DNA from 2 places in the Brevibacillus sp. 7WMA2 genome. Region 2 is predicted to be linked to the other one. Evidence: riboswitches for the same ligand, from Rfam matches in the RefSeq annotation. Region 2 holds a riboswitch; the other holds the start of a gene.

Region 1 (4,437 bases), 2.5 Mb from region 2:
CGCCCTGACGGTTTTATTGCTTGGAACACTTCTGATGAATCTTCACTCATACCAAATATTGAAAAGACTCTGACTGTCATCATGCTGCCCTAGTTTCTGAGTCTGTAACTATCCATTTTCTTCTATTGTTCCTTGTGTAAGAAAACAACTATCGTTTCCCTTCTTATAGCACATGAATCTTCGTTATAGAACCTTATATAAAATAGAATGGCAGCATTTCAGTGCTTAGGGTATCACCCCATGTAGAAATGCTGCCAATCAACTAACCCGGTTGTTTTTGATCTTTATCTTCTCTGTCCTTTACTTATTTTCAGTATTGTATTGTGATGATTCGTATTGGGGAAACACAGGATCTGTGAAGGTATGTTTTGAATCTCGTACTCTTTTTTCTGGTAAATCCATTTCTCCCCTTCGACTCTAGTAAATCCTAGGGAATAGCTGTTATGGTGTTACGAACTAATCGAGTAGCAGTCACCATATTTTCTAAGGAAGCGATCGTTTCCTTACGCCCTCTTGTTTTTAAACCGCAATCGGGATTAATCCAAAATTGTCTGGGTTCAAGGACCTGTAGAGCATTCTCTATCATTTTTATCATTTCTTCTACAGCTGGAACGCGGGGACTATGAATATCATAGACACCTAGACCAATTCCTTTCAGATAGGAATGATTATGGAAAGCATGGATTAGCTCACCATGGCTGCGTGATGTTTCTATTGAAATAACATCTGCATCCAATTCGCTGATAGAATCGATAAAATCATGAAACTCGCAGTAGCACATATGGGTATGAATTTGGGTCGTGTCTTTTACAGTAGAAGTCGTTAAGCGGAAGGCTTTTACAGCCCATTCTAAATATGCTTCCCATTCCGTTTTCTTTAACGGTAACCCTTCACGTAGTGCTGGTTCATCAACCTGAATCATCGTGATCCCACTAGCTTCTAACGCCTCTACTTCTTTTTGTAAGGCGAGTGCAATTTGATAGGTTACCTGCTGTCTGGAAATATCGTCACGCACAAAGGACCAATTTAAAATTGTGACAGGTCCTGTAATCATTCCCTTGACCGGTTTCGTTGTAAGAGATTGTGCATAGATACTCTCCTTAACTGTCATCGGCTCAATAAACTCTACATCTCCGTAAATAACTGGTGGTTTTACACAACGTGAGCCATAGGATTGCACCCATCCGTTTTTAGTAAAAGCGAATCCACCTAGTTTTTCGCCAAAAAATTCCACCATATCTGTCCGTTCAAATTCCCCATGAACCAACACATCAAGCCCAACCTTCTCTTGTATGTCAATCCATTCCCGGATTTCTGCTTGCAAAAATTGCTCATATTTCTCTGCCGACCATTCCCCCTTCCGCCATTTATTTCTCGCCTGACGAACTTCTGTTGTTTGTGGAAAACTACCAATCGTTGTAGTAGGGAGAATTGGTAACTGTAATTGGTGCTGTTGTTGTTTTCGCCGTTGTTCATAATCAGATGCACGGCCGATCTGATCTAATTGCAAGCTGGCAACAGCCTCATGTATATGTGGGCGATTGCGAGCTACAGAGTTCGCTACCCGTTCTAAAATGGTTTGATTCTCAGCAAAAATCTCTTTAACGCTTTCCTCTCGGTTCTGCAACCAATCTGTAATATGCTTGATTTCAATTAGTTTTTCATCTGCAAACGCCAATGAATCTTTAACTAGTGGATCAAGCTGTGTCTCTTGATTTAGACTGATTGGAACATGAAGTAGACTACTAGATGGCTGAATCCAGATACGGGATGCATCGACATGCTCTTTGATTGTAGCAAGAAGATTTGTCTTTTGAGTCAGATTTGCCCGCCAAATGTTCCTACCATCAATGATGCCCGCCCCAAGTACTTTATCCTGAGGGAAACCATTTGTTGTGATCTGCTCAAGGCTGCGTCCTGCATCATGGACAAAATCTAATCCAATTCCTGCTACAGGTAGCTTAATCACTTCTTTGTAAAATGTAACGGAGCCAAAATAGGTTTGTAGCATGATTTGTAGTTGTGGAACAGCCTCATGAAGCTGTTCATAGATGTAGGAGATCGTCTTCATTTCGTCTTCGGATAATGATGTTACTAGAATGGGCTCATCCATCTGAACCCATTCCACGCCTTCCTGCGCTAATTCTGTTAGAACCTGCACATAAAGAGGAACAAGCTGTAGGATAATCGCCGGTATCTGGAGCCGATCGAACCCTTTGGATAGCTTAATAAAGGTATACGGTCCTATTATGACAGGTTTTCCTTTAATCCCTAGCTCCTCTTTCGCCTCTTTATAAGCAAGAAGCGGTTTATTTTCGGTCAGGACGGGTTTGATGTCCTGAAACTCCGGCACGATGTAGTGATAATTGGTATTAAACCATTTGGTCATTTCGCAAGCAACTGCATGCTGATTTCCTCGTGCCATTGCAAAATAGGTGGACAAAGGTACTACCCCACCAGCATATTCATAGCGTTTTGGAACATATCCAAACATCACAGCCATATCCAACATGTGATCATACATAGTGAAATCATTGACCGGGATCAGATCAATCCCTATTTCCTTTTGTTTTTGCAGGTGCTGGAGTCTGCTTTGTTGCATTTGGGCAAGAAATTCCTTCTTTTCAATTGTCCCGGCCCAAAATGCTTCTAATCCCTTTTTCCATTCGCGATTTTCCCCAATGCGTGGATATCCTAAATTGCTACTTATTCCTTTATTCATGCTTGTTCGCCCTCCTAAACAGGTTATATTTTCAGTAAAAAACACAACTCAAACAAAAAAGCATCTCTCCCCGTTCAAAAGATGGTTAGAGATGCCCGAACAAGCAGTGAATATACTTGTACAACTGCCACAGCTATCTAACACCTCCCTATCTCCCGTAGGTCACACAGTGTTGTTGAAATAGGCAGGTCTCCTGACTTAAGAATCCACATCAGCACATACCTTCCCAATCCTTCGTTGATCAGTGGTTTTTTTGTACTGACTCCTCTTTTACAGTGGCGGGACCGTGACGGATTTACACCGTGCTTCCCTTTTCATCCTTGACACTCATAGTTCAAAGAACCTATTTCCACATATTTAATTCATCCATATCACCAAGATATATACCTACCCTTTATTCTAGGTATGCTTGCTATCATAATATAACTTCACATAAAATTCCATATTTTTATTTAATTCAGTTTCCTATTGTCGCAGGAAACTTCTGCCACTTCCATGGCAAACTGAATTTTGCCCGCCCTTTTTGTCAAATTGCACGAAAAAAGGGGGATTCCTTCTCTTTTTACCTATGTTTTCTGTTCTACTCTCCTTGTCCAGTTGATAAGCATATAAGGACATCTACAGGAAAGGAGGCAATCATATGAGTCGAAATCGAAAGGCATACTTTCCTTTCATCGGTCCATGTGATCCTTGTCCGCCACAACGGATTGTAACTTATGAGACACCACCACAGCTTTACTTAGGATTTCAACCTCCGAATTTACCGCAATTTGATCCATGCAAAGCTCTTTGCTTAGGTACCCTCTGGCCTGCTCTGTATGCGCCTTATGAAAATCCGTACAAGGGAGGCAAATAAAAATGAGCGATCATGATACTTCTACGGATGAACGCCAGCAACAATTTTATGAGCTGCTTCACCAAATTCAGGCGATCGACTTTGTTTTAGTGGAGCTAAACCTGTATCTTGATACACATCCTACTGATATGACTGCTATTAGGCAATTCAACGATATGGCTCAGCAAAGTATGACACTAAAGCGCGAATATGAATCTTTATTCGGACCTCTGATGAATTTTGGCAATAGCTTTTCACAGTACCCTTGGTCGTGGAACGAAGTACCTTGGCCTTGGCAGGTCTAGAAAGGGGGAATTTTGAATGTGGATTTATGAGAAAAAGTTACAGTATCCTGTTCGCGTAAGCAAATGCGACCCGAAAATGGCAAAGTACTTGATGGAACAATACGGTGGAGCTGATGGAGAATTAGCGGCCGCGCTACGTTATATGAATCAGCGCTATACGGTTCCTGATAAGGTCATTGGTCTTTTAAACGATATTTCCACAGAAGAATTTGCCCATCTCGAAATGATTGCAACAATGGTATATAAGCTAACGAAGGACGCTACTCCTGAACAGCTAGAGGAAGCTGGTCTTGGCGCACATTACGCAAGCCATGATAAGGCTTTGTTTTTTCATGATGCGGCCGGTGTGCCTTTCACAGCTACATATTTTCAAGCAAAAGGTGATCCTATTGCAGACTTGTATGAGGATATTGCTGCCGAAGAAAAGGCACGGGCTACTTATCAATGGTTGATTAATATGACTGATGATGTCGATTTAATCGATAGCCTTTCTTTCCTTCGTGAACGTGAAATTGTACATTCTCAACGGTTCCGTGAAGCAGTGGAAATTCTAAAAGCAGATCGGGAACAGAAGA
Region 2 (4,437 bases):
ATTGAACAAAACATCCTGGAATCCCCAGCCTGGTGCAGTAAGAGCTGTTGGATATCCCATTTCTCCCTTTAAGGCCATCATAGCTAGCTGAACACCTCGGCTAGTTGCATCGCCAGCAGCCCAGGATTTACGTGATCCTGTATTCGGAGCATGCCTATATGTCCGTAAACTGCTATTATCAAGCCAAGCATTTGATAATGCGTTGTTTATTTCTTCCCGGGTTCCTCCTAGCATCTGTGCTACCACTGCTGTTGTTGCAATTTTAACAAACAATACATGATCAAGCCCGACTCGATTCAAGCTGTTTTCTAATGCCAGCACTCCCTGAATTTCATGTGCTTTAATCATCGACTCCAGCACTTGATGCATCGTTAATGGCTGTTTCCCCTCCGCGATACGTACACGGCTTATATAATCAGCAACAGCTAAAATTCCGCCCAGATTATCTGATGGATGTCCCCATTCTGCCGCCAGCCACGTGTCATTGTAATCTAGCCAACGAATGATACAACCAATATTAAAAGCGCCTCTCACTGGGTCAAGAACAAAGGATGTACCTGGCACCCTACATCCATTGGGAACAACTGTCCCCGGAACAATAGGTCCAAGCAGCTTCGTGCAATCAGGATAGCTTAATGCCAAAATTCCACATCCAAGTGTATCCAGCAGGACATATCTAGCAGTCTCAAATGCTTCCAAGCTCGTAATCCTCTTATGTAAAACATAATCTGTAATTTGCTCGATCAGCTCATCCGTTTTGTTTATCTCCATATTTTTTAACAAAGTATCCTTCCCTTTCTATTTAAAATTATTTATCATGGTACGTGATGTTGGTCAGAACATCATGTAGGCGTTGCTGGCTTCACATAAAATTCCCAATCCTACCTCAAAGAACATGCCGCTCGCCTACATATTTTACACGTGGCCGGAATAGACGATTTTGTGCGTGCTGTTCAAGAACATGTGCGCAAATTCCTGCTGTTCTCGCAGCGAAAAAGATAGGTGTATACAATGGAATAGGAATCCCAAGCATCCAATACACAGGCGCTGCATAGTAGTCCAAATTCGGGTAAAGTCCCTTTTCCCTCTCCATAATCCTCTCACCGGCTTCACACATGTGGTATAAAAGATCGTCTCCTTTTATATGACATAGCTGCTGTAAGGCTCCTTTCATCATTGTCGCTCTCGGGTCCATTTTTTTCATATAGACCCGGTGACCAAATCCCATTATCTTTTCTTTGTTGGACAGCTTGGTACACAGCATCTCCTCGAACTTGGAAATTGTCCCTGCCTTTAGCAATAAGTGCATAACAGCCTCATTTGCTCCCCCATGAAGACTACCCTTCAAGGAAGCAACCGCCCCCGTCAAAGCTCCGTACAAATCCGATTGCGTAGAAGCGATGACCCTTGCTGTAAACGTGGAATTCGGCATCTCATGCTCGCTGTACAAAAGCAGAGACAGATCAAATATTTTTTCCTCAATCGGCGATGGCTTTCTCCCGGTGACCATATAGAAGAAGTTAGCACTATACGGTAAATTTTTGTCCGGATGGATCGGCTCGGTTTTGGTCAGAATCCGATAACTATTAGCCACTATGCTAGGAACTTGACCTAATAACCGATAAGCCCGCTCCTTATTAACAAGCATGGAGCGATCGTCAATTCGATGATCATACCCTCCCAGAACGGAAATTCCTGTTCGCAGGCCATCCATAGCGTGTGTCTGCTCAGGCAACAGCTTTAAAACCTCAAACACCGCACTAGGCAATTCATCTCGCTCTAGCATGCTTCTTTCCAAAGAGTTTTTCTCTGCCTGATCGGGAAGCCGTCCCTCCAGTAAAAGATGAATAATATCGACATAGCTAACGGATTTAGAAAGCTCAATCAGATCGTAACCCCGAATCACGATTTCCTCTTGTATGGTATCAAGGTAGGAAATGCTTGTTTCTGTAGCCACCACACCGTCTAGCCCAGGAGAAAATTTTTCAAGCTCGTTCATTCTTCTTCCTCCATTCCAAATAACTGTTCTTTGGTTAGCTTGTAGGCTTTTTCAAGGTTGCGATAGTAATCTGTTTTGACTTCCTCTGTAACGTCTTGTCGCTTGATTTCATTCCCTAATAGACCATAGATGACTTCTAGCGAATTAGGACTTTCTATACTTAGATTGTTCATGATTGCTGTGTTGAAATAATTTCTAAAGTACCCTATTGTCCCAAACAAAAAATCCCTCCTAGACTTCAAAGCAGCGCAACACGCAAAAAAACAACTTCCTAAAAGAAAGTTGTTGTTAATGGGCGAAAGCGAAAAACTCAAATAAACATGTAAAAATCTTAAAATACCACATGTTTCATCGCTCGCACGTAACACCTCCTATCCTCGTAGGAACTGATGTGTGTGCTAAAACAGGCAGGTCTCCTGGCTCATGATCATCGCGATTCGAACCTTCCCATTTTCATTTGAATGAAAACAGTGGCATTTTTTCGAATAGCTCTCATTTACAGTTGCGGGACAGCGTCGGATTCTAACCGAACTTCCCTTTTAAGCAAATAACGAAGGTTATCTGCACCTGTTTCTACACATATTTGATTTTCAGCTTAAACATAACAAATAGTCTAAAAAATTACAATTATTAATTTTATATCTGTAGTGACTTTATTGCTTTGATATCATCATGTTGAACTTATTGTACATGTATATACGCTCTCTAAACAAAAAATAACCAATAGCGGCTTCATGTTCTGTTTAGCAATAAACGAATGAATGTAAAATCATAAGTCCTCATATCCTAAAAACAGGATAAAAACCCAATATATTGAACAAGAATATCCCGCTATCTTATAATCAAATGAAATACCATAATTAGGTAAATAAAGGAGGGTATTTCTTGAAGAGTAAACAACTATCGAAAAAGAAAATATGGTGGTATAGCATAAGTATCATTGTTGCTGCTATATTACTTCTCCTCATGTGGGCAGTAATTCGGAATTGGAACATTATTCACGTGCTGAATAAGGATAAGCTTAGCTATAATTTTCAGAGCATGGACAATATTTTTCCAAGTCGCGCTATAGAAGCATCGCAGCCTGTTTTCCATTTTGATACATTACAAAAAGAGTTGCCCCAAACTTATACATACAAAGATCAAACATTAGCTATTGAAGACTTTTTGCAACGAACAAAGACGAATGGATTACTAGTGCTCAAGGATGATAAGATCGTGAAGGAATTCTATCAAAATGGTATAAATGAACAAACAAGGTTTACTTCTTGGTCAGTGGCTAAGTCATTTATCTCTGCACTTGTTGGTATCGCTCTTGATGAAGGATTCATTAAAAATGTAAATGATCCGATCACCCACTATGTCCCAGAATTGAAGGGCAGCGGCTATGATGGTGTACCGATTAAGGATATTCTGCGAATGGCTTCTGGAGTTAGCTTTGATGAAGACTATGACGCCACCTTCTCAGATATAAACATGATGATGTATAAGACATTTCTATTCGATAAATCGATTAATGATTATGCCCTGGGGCTACAATCTCAGCGGCCATCCGGAACCTTTCAGCATTATATCAGCATTGATACACAGGTTCTCGGCATGCTGATCAGTAAGGTTACGGGCAATCCTCCGTCCCAATATTTACAGGAGAAAATTTGGGGGCCTCTTGGAATGGAATCTAATGCTTACTGGAGTACCGATCGCCTTGGCACAGAGCTATCCTTTATGGGTCTAAACGCAACCATTAGGGATTATGCTAAGTTTGGAAGCTTATATCTTCATGAAGGAGTTTGGAACGGAAAACAAATCATTTCAAAAAAGTGGGTGCAAGAGTCCACACAGATAGAAAAGCCTCAGCCTAATCACGACCCTAAGGGAGTGTTAGGCTACCAATACCAATGGTGGGAGGCTGATCCCGCAGATGGTTCCTACAGCGCAATTGGAGTCTATGGACAATTCATCTATGTTAATCCAAAGGCCAACGTAGTAATCGTCAAAACCAGCGCTGACCCTGATTACGGTAGAGCTGATTATCATGATGAAAATTTTGCTGTGTTTCAATCGATCGCGAATCATTTTAGTAAATAAACTTCATTTGCTTCCGCATACTGACGGCACGATTCTCAGCTAGCTGATTTCTTTACTACCCAATCTCTAGCTACTAGCAAATGTGGTTGAACAGAGATCCCCGACTATGAGTAAGACACTCTTTTCTCTTAGATGCGAAAAGAGTGTCTTTGTCTTACCTACCAGCTATTTCGTTTCACGATGAAGAGTATATTTTTTTAGACGAGGGGAATATTTCTTTAGCTCTAGGCGTTCGGGATTATTTCTTTTATTTTTTGTTGTAATGTAGGTACGATCTCCAGATTCTGTGCATTGCAGGATAACTGTTACTCTCATTGGTTAAATCCTCCTGATCATTTCTATTTATTCAT

Evidence for each region. Region 2 has a riboswitch for cobalamin ahead of GOP56_RS17325 (hypothetical protein). Riboswitches for the same ligand answer to the same signal wherever they lie in the genome.
Region 1: linked by a shared signal. The riboswitch ahead of metE (5-methyltetrahydropteroyltriglutamate--homocysteine S-methyltransferase) and the one ahead of GOP56_RS17325 (hypothetical protein) in region 2 are both predicted to bind cobalamin.

The regions. Positions count from the first base shown of each region.
Region 1 is NZ_CP048799.1:1,245,965-1,250,401, forward strand. Features, by position in the region: gene metE (5-methyltetrahydropteroyltriglutamate--homocysteine S-methyltransferase) at 428-2,722, opposite strand; cobalamin riboswitch at 2,888-3,084, opposite strand; gene GOP56_RS04810 (spore coat associated protein CotJA) at 3,363-3,578, shown strand; gene GOP56_RS04815 (spore coat protein CotJB) at 3,581-3,862, shown strand; gene GOP56_RS04820 (manganese catalase family protein) at 3,879-4,437, shown strand, end outside.
Region 2 is NZ_CP048799.1:4,065,275-4,069,711, reverse strand. Features, by position in the region: gene prpD (2-methylcitrate dehydratase) at 1-771, opposite strand, end outside; gene mmgD (citrate synthase) at 887-1,999, opposite strand; gene GOP56_RS17325 (hypothetical protein) at 1,996-2,220, opposite strand; cobalamin riboswitch at 2,388-2,585, opposite strand; gene GOP56_RS17320 (serine hydrolase domain-containing protein) at 2,885-4,087, shown strand; gene rpmG (50S ribosomal protein L33) at 4,253-4,402, opposite strand; gene GOP56_RS17310 (GTP-binding protein) at 4,430-4,437, opposite strand, start outside.